Regions from separate parts of the Propionimicrobium sp. PCR01-08-3 genome, predicted to be linked through region 2. Evidence: riboswitches for the same ligand, from Rfam matches in the RefSeq annotation. Region 2 holds a riboswitch; the other holds the start of a gene.
What was found. A riboswitch is a leader RNA that binds a small molecule or an ion and turns the genes downstream of it on or off. The one in region 2 is predicted to bind thiamine pyrophosphate.

Region 1: it holds a riboswitch for thiamine pyrophosphate, as region 2 does, so the genes downstream of both, QQ658_RS11410 (MFS transporter) here and QQ658_RS03585 (phosphotransferase enzyme family protein) in region 2, are expected to answer to the same signal.

The regions. Positions count from the first base shown of each region.
Region 1 covers NZ_CP127390.1:2,467,270-2,471,744, reverse strand. The annotation lists gene thiM (hydroxyethylthiazole kinase) at 1-750, opposite strand, end outside; gene QQ658_RS11415 (MFS transporter) at 747-1,331, opposite strand; gene QQ658_RS11410 (MFS transporter) at 1,359-2,141, opposite strand; TPP riboswitch at 2,133-2,227, opposite strand; gene QQ658_RS11405 (methyltransferase) at 2,332-3,108, opposite strand; gene QQ658_RS11400 (Cof-type HAD-IIB family hydrolase) at 3,166-3,984, opposite strand; gene ssd (septum site-determining protein Ssd) at 4,141-4,475, shown strand, end outside.
Region 2 covers NZ_CP127390.1:749,644-754,118, forward strand. The annotation lists gene QQ658_RS03575 (dynamin family protein) at 1-731, shown strand, start outside; gene QQ658_RS03580 (GTPase) at 731-2,359, shown strand; TPP riboswitch at 2,373-2,479, shown strand; gene QQ658_RS03585 (phosphotransferase enzyme family protein) at 2,558-3,835, shown strand; gene QQ658_RS03590 (ABC transporter substrate-binding protein) at 3,924-4,475, shown strand, end outside.

The DNA.
Region 1 (4,475 bases), 1.5 Mb from region 2:
GAAGGTACCCGGGCGCGGGGCTCGGGCGGCGGCGATCTCACCCGCGATATTCATCCAGATCGTGGCTGCCAGCGCTGCCTGTAGGTGATCACCGGTAACGGCAACGCAGGCGGCGGTGAGGCCGCCCAGCAGGCAACCGGTGCCGGTCACCCGCGACAGCAGCGGATCGCCTCGGTGCACGTGCCGGTCGTCACGGCCATCGGTGACCAGATCGACCGCACCGGACACCGCGACCACCCCGCCTGTTCGTGCGGCGACCTGGTGGGCGGCCTCGGTCACCTGCAGGGCCTGGGTACCGATGCTCGCGTCTGCCCCGCGCCCGCCTTCGCCGCCGGTCAACGCCACGATCTCGGACGCGTTGCCGCGCACCACGGCGGGCCGGGAATCGAGGAGTCGCCTTGCCAGCGGCGTGCGTACCGGGGCGGTTCCGATGGCGGTCGGGTCGAGCACCCACGGCCGCCGGTCGCGCAGCGCAACCTCGACGGTGGCCGGAATCCCGGTCATGGCATCGGTGCTGAGGGTTCCCAGGTTGATCAGCAGGGCGTCGGCGATGGTGTCGACTGTGGGTGCCTCCTCGAGAGTCTCGGTCATCACCGGACGCACACCGGCGGCGAGCAGACCGTCAGCGACGATGCCCATCGATACGGCAGCGGTGATGCAATGCACCAATGTGCTTCGCTGACGCACCTGCGCGATGATCTGTGCGACCGATCCCAGATCGGCGTCGTTCGCCAAGTCCAGAGAACTCATCGGGTGGCTCCCATAGCAACGCTGTCGATGTCCGCTTCGATGTCTGCAGAGCTCAACTTCGGCCCCATCAGTGCACCGACGGTGACCAGGATTCCACCGACGGCCACCAGGCCCATGATCGCCGGATGCGATCCGAAGACGCCCTCCAGCAACGGAAGATAGAAGGGATAGAGGGCGGGGATGATCAGCGAGAGGCTGTATCCCATGCCGTATCCCGTCGAGCGCACCTCGGTCGGGAAGCGCTCCGACAAATAGCAGGCGATCGGGCCGTAGGCGGCGACGGTCGCCACCTGCAAGGCGGCCGCGAGCAAGGCGGCGCGTCCGAGGCTGTGCGAGTTCACGGCCGCCCACCACAAGAACGGACCGAGCACCGCTGAACTGATTCCCCAAGTCACCAGCAGATTGCGGCGTCCGGTGAAGGTCGACAGATGGCCTGCTACCGCCATCGCAATGGCCTGCGCGAACGAGGCAATACCCATTGCCACCGACACCTGGGTGGCGGGCAACCCGGCGTCCGACGCGAGGCGCGCCGTCAACAAGATCACCGTGGTGTTGGTGAGCAGCCACAGACCGGTCATCATGGTGAAGACCTGCCAGAAAGCGGGCGCCTAGCGTCCGAAAAGCACCTCGCGAACCCCGGCTTGAGGGCGGGCCGGCGCCTTCTTGGCATGATGAAACACAGGCGCATCGGCCACCCGCGAGCGGTAGTAGGCGAGCATGCCCAGCGAGAAGCAGGTGCCGATCACGAACAGCAGCCGCCAACCCCACGCGGCATAGCGGTCGGGTCCGAGAAGGACCAGAGACCCCGCGACCGCGAACGCGATCGAGCCCTGTGCCCAGGGCGCCATCGACAAGATCAGCCCGCTCATCAGGCCGCGCCGGTTGGGCTTCGACCACTCCATGGCCAGCGGAATCGCTGCCGAATACTCACCGGCGACGAAGATGCCGCCGAGAAAACGCAGCAGCAGGATCAGGGCGATGGTGCCGATGCCGATCAGCTCATAGGTTGGCATGCAGGCGATCAGCAGTGCGCAGGTGGCGGTGCCGGTGATGGCGACCTTCGTGGTGCGGGTGCGTCCGAGCTTGTCGGAGATGCGTCCGAAGATCATGCCGCCGAGCGGACGCCCGAGCATCATGGCGATCACCACCAGCGCTCCGGTGCTGGCTGCGACGGTGGGGCCGGCGAGTATCACCAAGGCGGGGGCGAGCGCGGTCAGCGGCAAGAAGACGTGCACGTTGTCGATCCAGTTGCCGATGACTCCGGCGCGCAGGGCGGCGCGTCCCTCGCGGGGCATCGAAGACTGCATGGCGATCTGGGTTGCGCTGGGCGGATCGTCGGCGATGAAGGTCGAGGACGATGAATCTGTTGGTTGATAGGCAGAGGTATCCAAGGCGGACAATCCCTTCGCTAGTACGAACTAGAGCAGGTTCCACGGGTGTGATCTCAGCGCCCATTGGGGCACCCCGTGTCCACCGCCCAGTATGGCACCGCGGGTGAATGGGTGAAGCGGATTCTCCGCGATCCGGCGCTTGCGCGGCAGCACCAGGGCTCGTTCGCTCGCATTGGGCGCGGGCGAAACCTCAGATCGGGATGACCAGAGACCCGTCGCCGAAAGAGATGGGTTGGGTGAGTTCGTGGTGATCGACATGTGCCCGCCAACACTGCATCTGGTAGGGCAGACGCAGCTCCGACATGCGAGCGGCGCTATCGAGAATCTGGTTCACTTCGCTGATCAGATGCCGTTTGGTGGCGTCGTCCAGTCCGCTCACCTGACGTTGGCTCGAAACCATCTCGACCAGATCGCGGCGGGCGACCGGAGCCCACAGCCTGAACTCGCGGCGCTCGATTCGCGGAAAGTACTTGCTCGTCAGGAGGTCTTCGTGGCCGCCGCCTCCGCTGCCTGACATGGCGTCCGGATCGATGGTGCGCATCAAAGTGATCAATCGGCGCACCCACGGCACTGTGTCGTCCCGGACGATTTGCCAGCCGGCGACCCAGCCGCCGGCCTGGAGTGCACGGCTGATCTGGCCGTGAGCCTGATGTGCACTGATACGGGGACGACCGGGTTGCGAGCGCCACGGGCCGCCGAGGAGTACTACATGTGCTACGCAGGGCTGGACGGGAAGCTCGTCCGCGCGTCCGACCATCGCGATGAGGGCCTCGCTCGCGGGGCGGCCGGCAAGAAGCTGACGGCAGCGCTGGAGGTCGGGATCGATTGCGACAACTCCGTGCCCCTCCTTGACCAGCCGGTTGACGATGCCCCGCGAGCAGCCGAGAGCGACGATGCGCACCGGCTCGTCGCCCACCAGCCACTGCAAGGCTGTGGGGGGCAATGAGAGACGACCGACCGCTGACATGGAGACCACTTTAGAGCCGATCCGATGATCTTCGAACTGCTGGCGAGAGTCTGAGTTCTATGAAGGAACCGGTTCGTCCGATGCATGAAGCACGCGCTCAATGAACGCTGCGACTCCGTCCTCGGTATTGGCCGCGATGATCTGGTCGGCTGCCGCCAACGCATCCGGGGTGCCGCTGGCGACCGCCACACCGAGCCCCGCCCAGGTGATCATCTCGACATCGTTCGCAGAGTCGCCGATTGCGGCGACTTCACTTGTGGCAATTCCATGACGGGTGGCCAGCAGCTCAAGCGTGCTGGCCTTGCTGACTCCGGCCGCCGACATTTCGATGAACGGCACACCAGATGTCGTGGGGTTGACGCCCGCATGTGACGCCCGCTGACAGATCTCGAAGAGCTCGTCCAAGCCGATGCTTGCGTGCCGGGCGATGATCTTCACGGCGTCCTGCGCCCACAATTCATCCAGTGATATCTCGTCGAGGTCGTCGGGATTGCGTCCGTGATTGCCCGGTTGCATCAAGGAAAGGTAACCAGGGCCAGGCAGTATTCCGTAGCCGCGGTCGATCAGGGTGGCGAATTTCGTGCCCGGAGCGAGCCTGGATACCTCCTTGATGAGAGTCTTGCAGACCCCGGCTGAAATCGGACGCTCCAGGAGTACCTGGTCGGCGTTAGCGTTGTAGACCACCGCCCCGTTGGAGCAAACCGCCAACTCGCCCAATTCGGGCGGAAGGATGGCAGGCATGTCGATGACCGATCGTCCGGTTGCCGGGATCACGAGGATCCCTGCCTCTTGAGCGGCCCGGATCGCGTCCCGGGTGCGCGGCGAAGTGGTTTTGTCCGGCAACAGAAGTGTTCCGTCGAGGTCCGTCGCGATCATCCGGATTGCCATGGTGTTCGTACGCTGACCTTTCGCTTAGGTGAACCTGGGTTACAAAGACCGTCCGCTGCTTCCGTCGTCGCGGAAATTCTCCGAGTTATCCACAGCGGCCAACTATTTTGAACGATCGGGGTCCGACTTGCCAATACTTTGGGCATGTCGGCACCTTTGATCGTTTCCCGAGATTCTGCCATTGTCGAGACCATTATGGCCGCGGCGGCAGCCGTGCAGGCCACCCCGGAGGTGGCGCGTGATACCGAGACGGTGCGCCGTAATTGGCTCCGCGCATCGGTCGTGCTGATCGGCTCCGATCAGGCCCCCTCGGTGGCGGGTCTCGGCCTGCCGGCGCGCCGCAACGTGCATCTATGCGGCCAGGACGCGACGGCTTTGACCACCTGGTCGGTTCCATTGGATGCCTCGGTGATGGTGCTTCCGGCCCAAACCGGATTCGTGAGTTCGCTGCTCGCCGAAGGTGGTGAAGCAAGCGAGGA
Region 2 (4,475 bases):
GTTTGGAAGCGCTGATCATCGGGGAGGTCGCCGCCGCGGTCGAGCGCGCCGTGGTGGCGTGGAAATCGAACCCTGCCGGGCGGGAACTGGTCGTCCGATACCCGGAACTGGGACGCTCCAGCGACGATCTGGGCGCCGGGGCGTCCCGGGCGATCCGCGACTGGCAGGCCGATGTGCTCAACCTGGTGGCCGACGAAGGCAAGGGAAAACGCACCTCGGCCCGCGTCGCCGCGCTCAGCGTCAACGGTGTCGGTGCGGCATTGATGCTCGTCATCTTCGTCAGCACGGGCGGACTGACCGGCGCCGAGGGCGGAGTAGCGGTCGGCACCACCGTGCTCGCTCAACGGCTGCTCGAATCGGTCTTCGGTGACGAAGCCGTGCGCAAGCTGGCGAAGACCGCGAAGGAAGAACTCGACGCGCGAGTGGAAGGCCTGATGGCAGGCGAATTGGTGCGGTTCACCCGGGTCATCGACGAATTGGGCGTCGGTCCCGACGATGCCGAGGCGGTGCGGCAGGCCGTGCTCTCCGTCGAGAAGGCACGCACCGGGGGAGCGTCCTTGCCGAAGGGCGCATCGATGCGTCCCGACGAGATCGAGGCGCCGGGGCAACCGGCGGCATTGCCGCGGAGCGCAGGCCGCTCGCCGGTTGAACTGGAGCAGCTACCCGCAGATAGTGGAGAGATCGTCGACGCAGAACTTGTGCCCGACGAGAAGGAGGGCGGTGAACAGTGATGGCCAGAGCAAAACATTCCGCCGATTCACTCGCTGCCCGCATCCAGGCTCTGGACGAGGCCGCCGACCTCGCCGCCGGGCGCCTGAGCGCAGGCGCGGTGGAACAAGCCCGAGGAGTCACCCGCAAGGCCGATCGCAGACTTGCAATGGCCGGTGACAGCACGGTGATAGCGCTCGCCGGGGCGACCGGGTCGGGAAAGTCGAGTCTTTTCAATGCGATCTCGGGAACCAGGCTTGCCACCCCCGGCATGAAGCGTCCGACCACCAACAAATCGATGGCCGCCTACTGGGGGTCGAAGCTGCCTCAGGACCTGCTGGACTGGCTCGATGTGCCGCAACGGCATCTGGTGCAAGGCGACGATCCGGCGCTGGGCGGCTTGGTCTTGATGGACCTGCCCGACCACGATTCGTCGGTCACGTCTCATCGGGACGAGGCAGACCGGCTGGTCGAGCTCGTGGACATGTTGATCTGGGTGGTCGATCCGCAGAAGTATGCGGATGCCGCCTTGCACAACAACTATCTGCGTCCGTTGGCAGACCATGCCGACGTGATGATGGTCGTGCTGAATCAGGCCGACCGGCTGACTCCCGAACAGCTGCACGAGACCATGCGTGACTTGCGCGGGCTGCTCGACGCCGAGGGATTGTCGAAGACCCCGTGCGTGGCGGTGTCGGCGTTGACCGGCAGAGGCATCGAGAACCTGCGCAAGACGATTTCTGCGACGGTGCGCAGCAAGGCGTCGTCCGCGAACCGGCTGTCGTCCGACATCGCGAGCGCGGCCCGGAGGTTGAGCGCGGAATATGGCGACGCCAAGGTCGCCGCGAAAGTGCCGGACGCGAGAGCCCGCGAGCTGAACAAGTCGCTGGCCCAGGCCGCCGGGTCCCAGCTGGTCGGCGATGCCGTGGTGAAGTCGATGCGCCGCCGTGGCGGATTGGCAACGGGCTGGCCGGTTACCAAGTGGCTGAGCCGTTTTCGTCCGGACCCGTTGCGGATGCTGCACCTGGATGCCGGGCGCCACAAGAAGAGAGCCGCCGAGATCGAACCGGTCTCGGTGCCACACACCAGCCTGCCCACTGCCGGAGGCGTCCAGATTGCGCGGGCAGAAACGGCGTTGCGCGACCTGGCGTCCGCCGCCGGTGACGGTTTGCCTGAGGGATTCTCGGACGCGGTGCGCGAGGCGACCATTGCTCATAGAGCCGATCTGCCGGACGAACTCGACCGCGCGGTGGCCTCAGCCGACCTGGCCATGGATCGTGGCCAGGGCTGGTGGAAACTCGTGCAGGTGCTGCAGTGGATCATCTTCTTCGTCGCCGTGATCGGCGGCGGCTGGCTGCTGCTCGATATGGTGCTGGGCTATCTTCAGCTTCCGCGGATTCCGTCGGTCATGGTGGGCAAGATGGCTCTGCCGACATTGTTCTTGCTGGGCGGGCTGGTGCTCGGGCTGCTCGTGGGGCTGTTGTCGCGTGTCGGTGTCGAACTGGACGCCAGAGCCAAAGGTGCCCGCGCCGAACGCGTGCTGACCAGGGCAATCGTCAATGTGGTGGACCGGTTGGTGATCTCGCCGGTGGACGACGAGCTGGACCGCTTCAACCGGGGACGAAAGCTCGCCAAACGCGCCATCGGGTGAGACCGTGCTAGCGTGAGCCACGCACGGGAGCCCGCAGCAGGGCTGAGAGGGAGGATAAGCCTCCGACCGTCGAACCTGATCTGGATAATGCCAGCGCAGGGAGGCGACCAAACAAATCCGTGCCTGAGATTGAGCGAATGACTGCGGGCGACCGCAGCCCATTCGCGCGATCTTGTGACCCGCAGGGGAGGCGCACTGATGGATACCGACGACCAGTTGGCCGTCATAGCAAACGGCTGGCCGGCCATCTCGGATGCCGATCTGACGCATCTGTTCAACCACCTGGCACGGCGATCCCAAGTTGCCGGAGAACCACGGGTGACCAGGCGCAGTGATCGTCCGATGGCCTCGGCCGCGCTGGCGTTGCTGCCGGATGACAGCGAGATCTTCGTCAAGCGCTACTCGCCGGCCTTGATCACCTCGGAGCAGCTGGAGGCCAAACACGGCTACGTGAATCGCCTTGTCGATCTCGGATTCCCGACCGTTCAATTCCTGAGCTTCGACGACGACTCGACGGTCTTCGACGATGGACGGTGGCTGTACGAGGCCAATCCGAAGGCGCCGGGTGAAGACCGCTATCGTGAGCTGACCTCATGGCTGCCGCCCAAGACCAGAGCCGAGATGGTCGAAATCGGACGCATCGCGGGTAGGCTCCGCGAACTATCCGCCGAGATCCCGATCGTGGATCTGTCGGCTTCTCGGGCCGGTTCGAGCGATGAGACTGCGGGCTCGACTATTCGAGATCGGCCGCTGGGGCATGGGCAAGGCCGGTCACCGGGCCTTGGATGGGAGCAGACACCCGATCAGAGGCGAGGTCAGCTACCTGATCCTGGGCTCGCGAGATTGAACACCGTCTACCAGACCAAGGTGCGATTACTGCTAGGGGAGCCTTCGGACGATGATGTGGACGCCTGGCTTGCCGCGCATCCGGGCGTCCGGTCATATCTGGAAAAGACCGGGCGTGATTTTGCCGCCGACTTGAGGCTGGCGTCCCCGTTCGCCGACCGGCTGGCCGAACTCGGGAGCGGGCCGCAGGCCTGGACCCATGGTGACCTTCATGCGTCCAATACCTTGTGGCGCGGCGATCAGATCACGTCGGTGATCGACTTCGGGCTGGCCTGGCCCAATCCACCGCTGCTCGACTTGGCGATGGCGATCGAGCGACATGCCATCGACTGGCTGGCGATCACTGCCGGGGATGGCGAGGCTTGGCGTCCCGACGTCGTCGACGATGTGATCGGCGGATATCGGCAGGCCTACTCGTTGCCTGCGGCAGAAGGCGAAGTGCTCGCCGACTTGGTGGCCTGCTGTCAGGTCGAGTTCGCGTTGACCAACATCGAATACGCGAGCCTGGCGCCGGTTGATCCCTCGGTGGCCGATTGGAGCTACGAGATCTACTTCCGTGATCATCTGCGTTGGTTCGGCACCGATGCCGGACGCCGCTTCGCCGAGGCGGTGCGAAATGCCGCGACATGACGGTGCGATGCCCATCACGAGCGACAGCGAATCGGCCGCCGAACGAGAACAACCACCTCAAACCCAACGAGTTTTCAAGGAGAAACGAATGAAACCCATACGCCTGCTGCTATCGGGGCTTCTGGCGCTGCCGGTGGCACTGGCCGGCTGCGCCACCGGCGCTGGCACCGACACGGACCAGACTTCGTCCGGCCAGGCGGGCGACGAGGTGAGCATCGTGCTCGACTGGACGCCCAATACCAACCACACCGGCATCTATGTCGCGCAGCAGAAGGGCTACTACGCCGACGCGGGCATCGACCTCGATGTGCTCGGCTATTCGCAGGCCGGCGTGGAGTCGGTGATGGGGTCGGGCGGCGCGGATTTCGGTTTCTCAGGGGTGGAGACTCTCGCCGCCGCGAGGGCCTCCGATCTCGATCTGACAATGGTGTTCAACCTGCAGCAGCGCTCGTCCTACGGTGTGGCGGTGCGCCAGGATTCTGACATCGAGTCCCCGAAGGATCTGGACGGCAAGACGCTTGCCGCCTACGGTGCGGGAGCGACGAGTTTCGCCACCACGCAGATGATCCAGGCCGATGGTGGCGAGGGCAATTTCGACACCGTCGTGGTCGGCACCGGGGCCTTGGACGCAGTGGTCGCC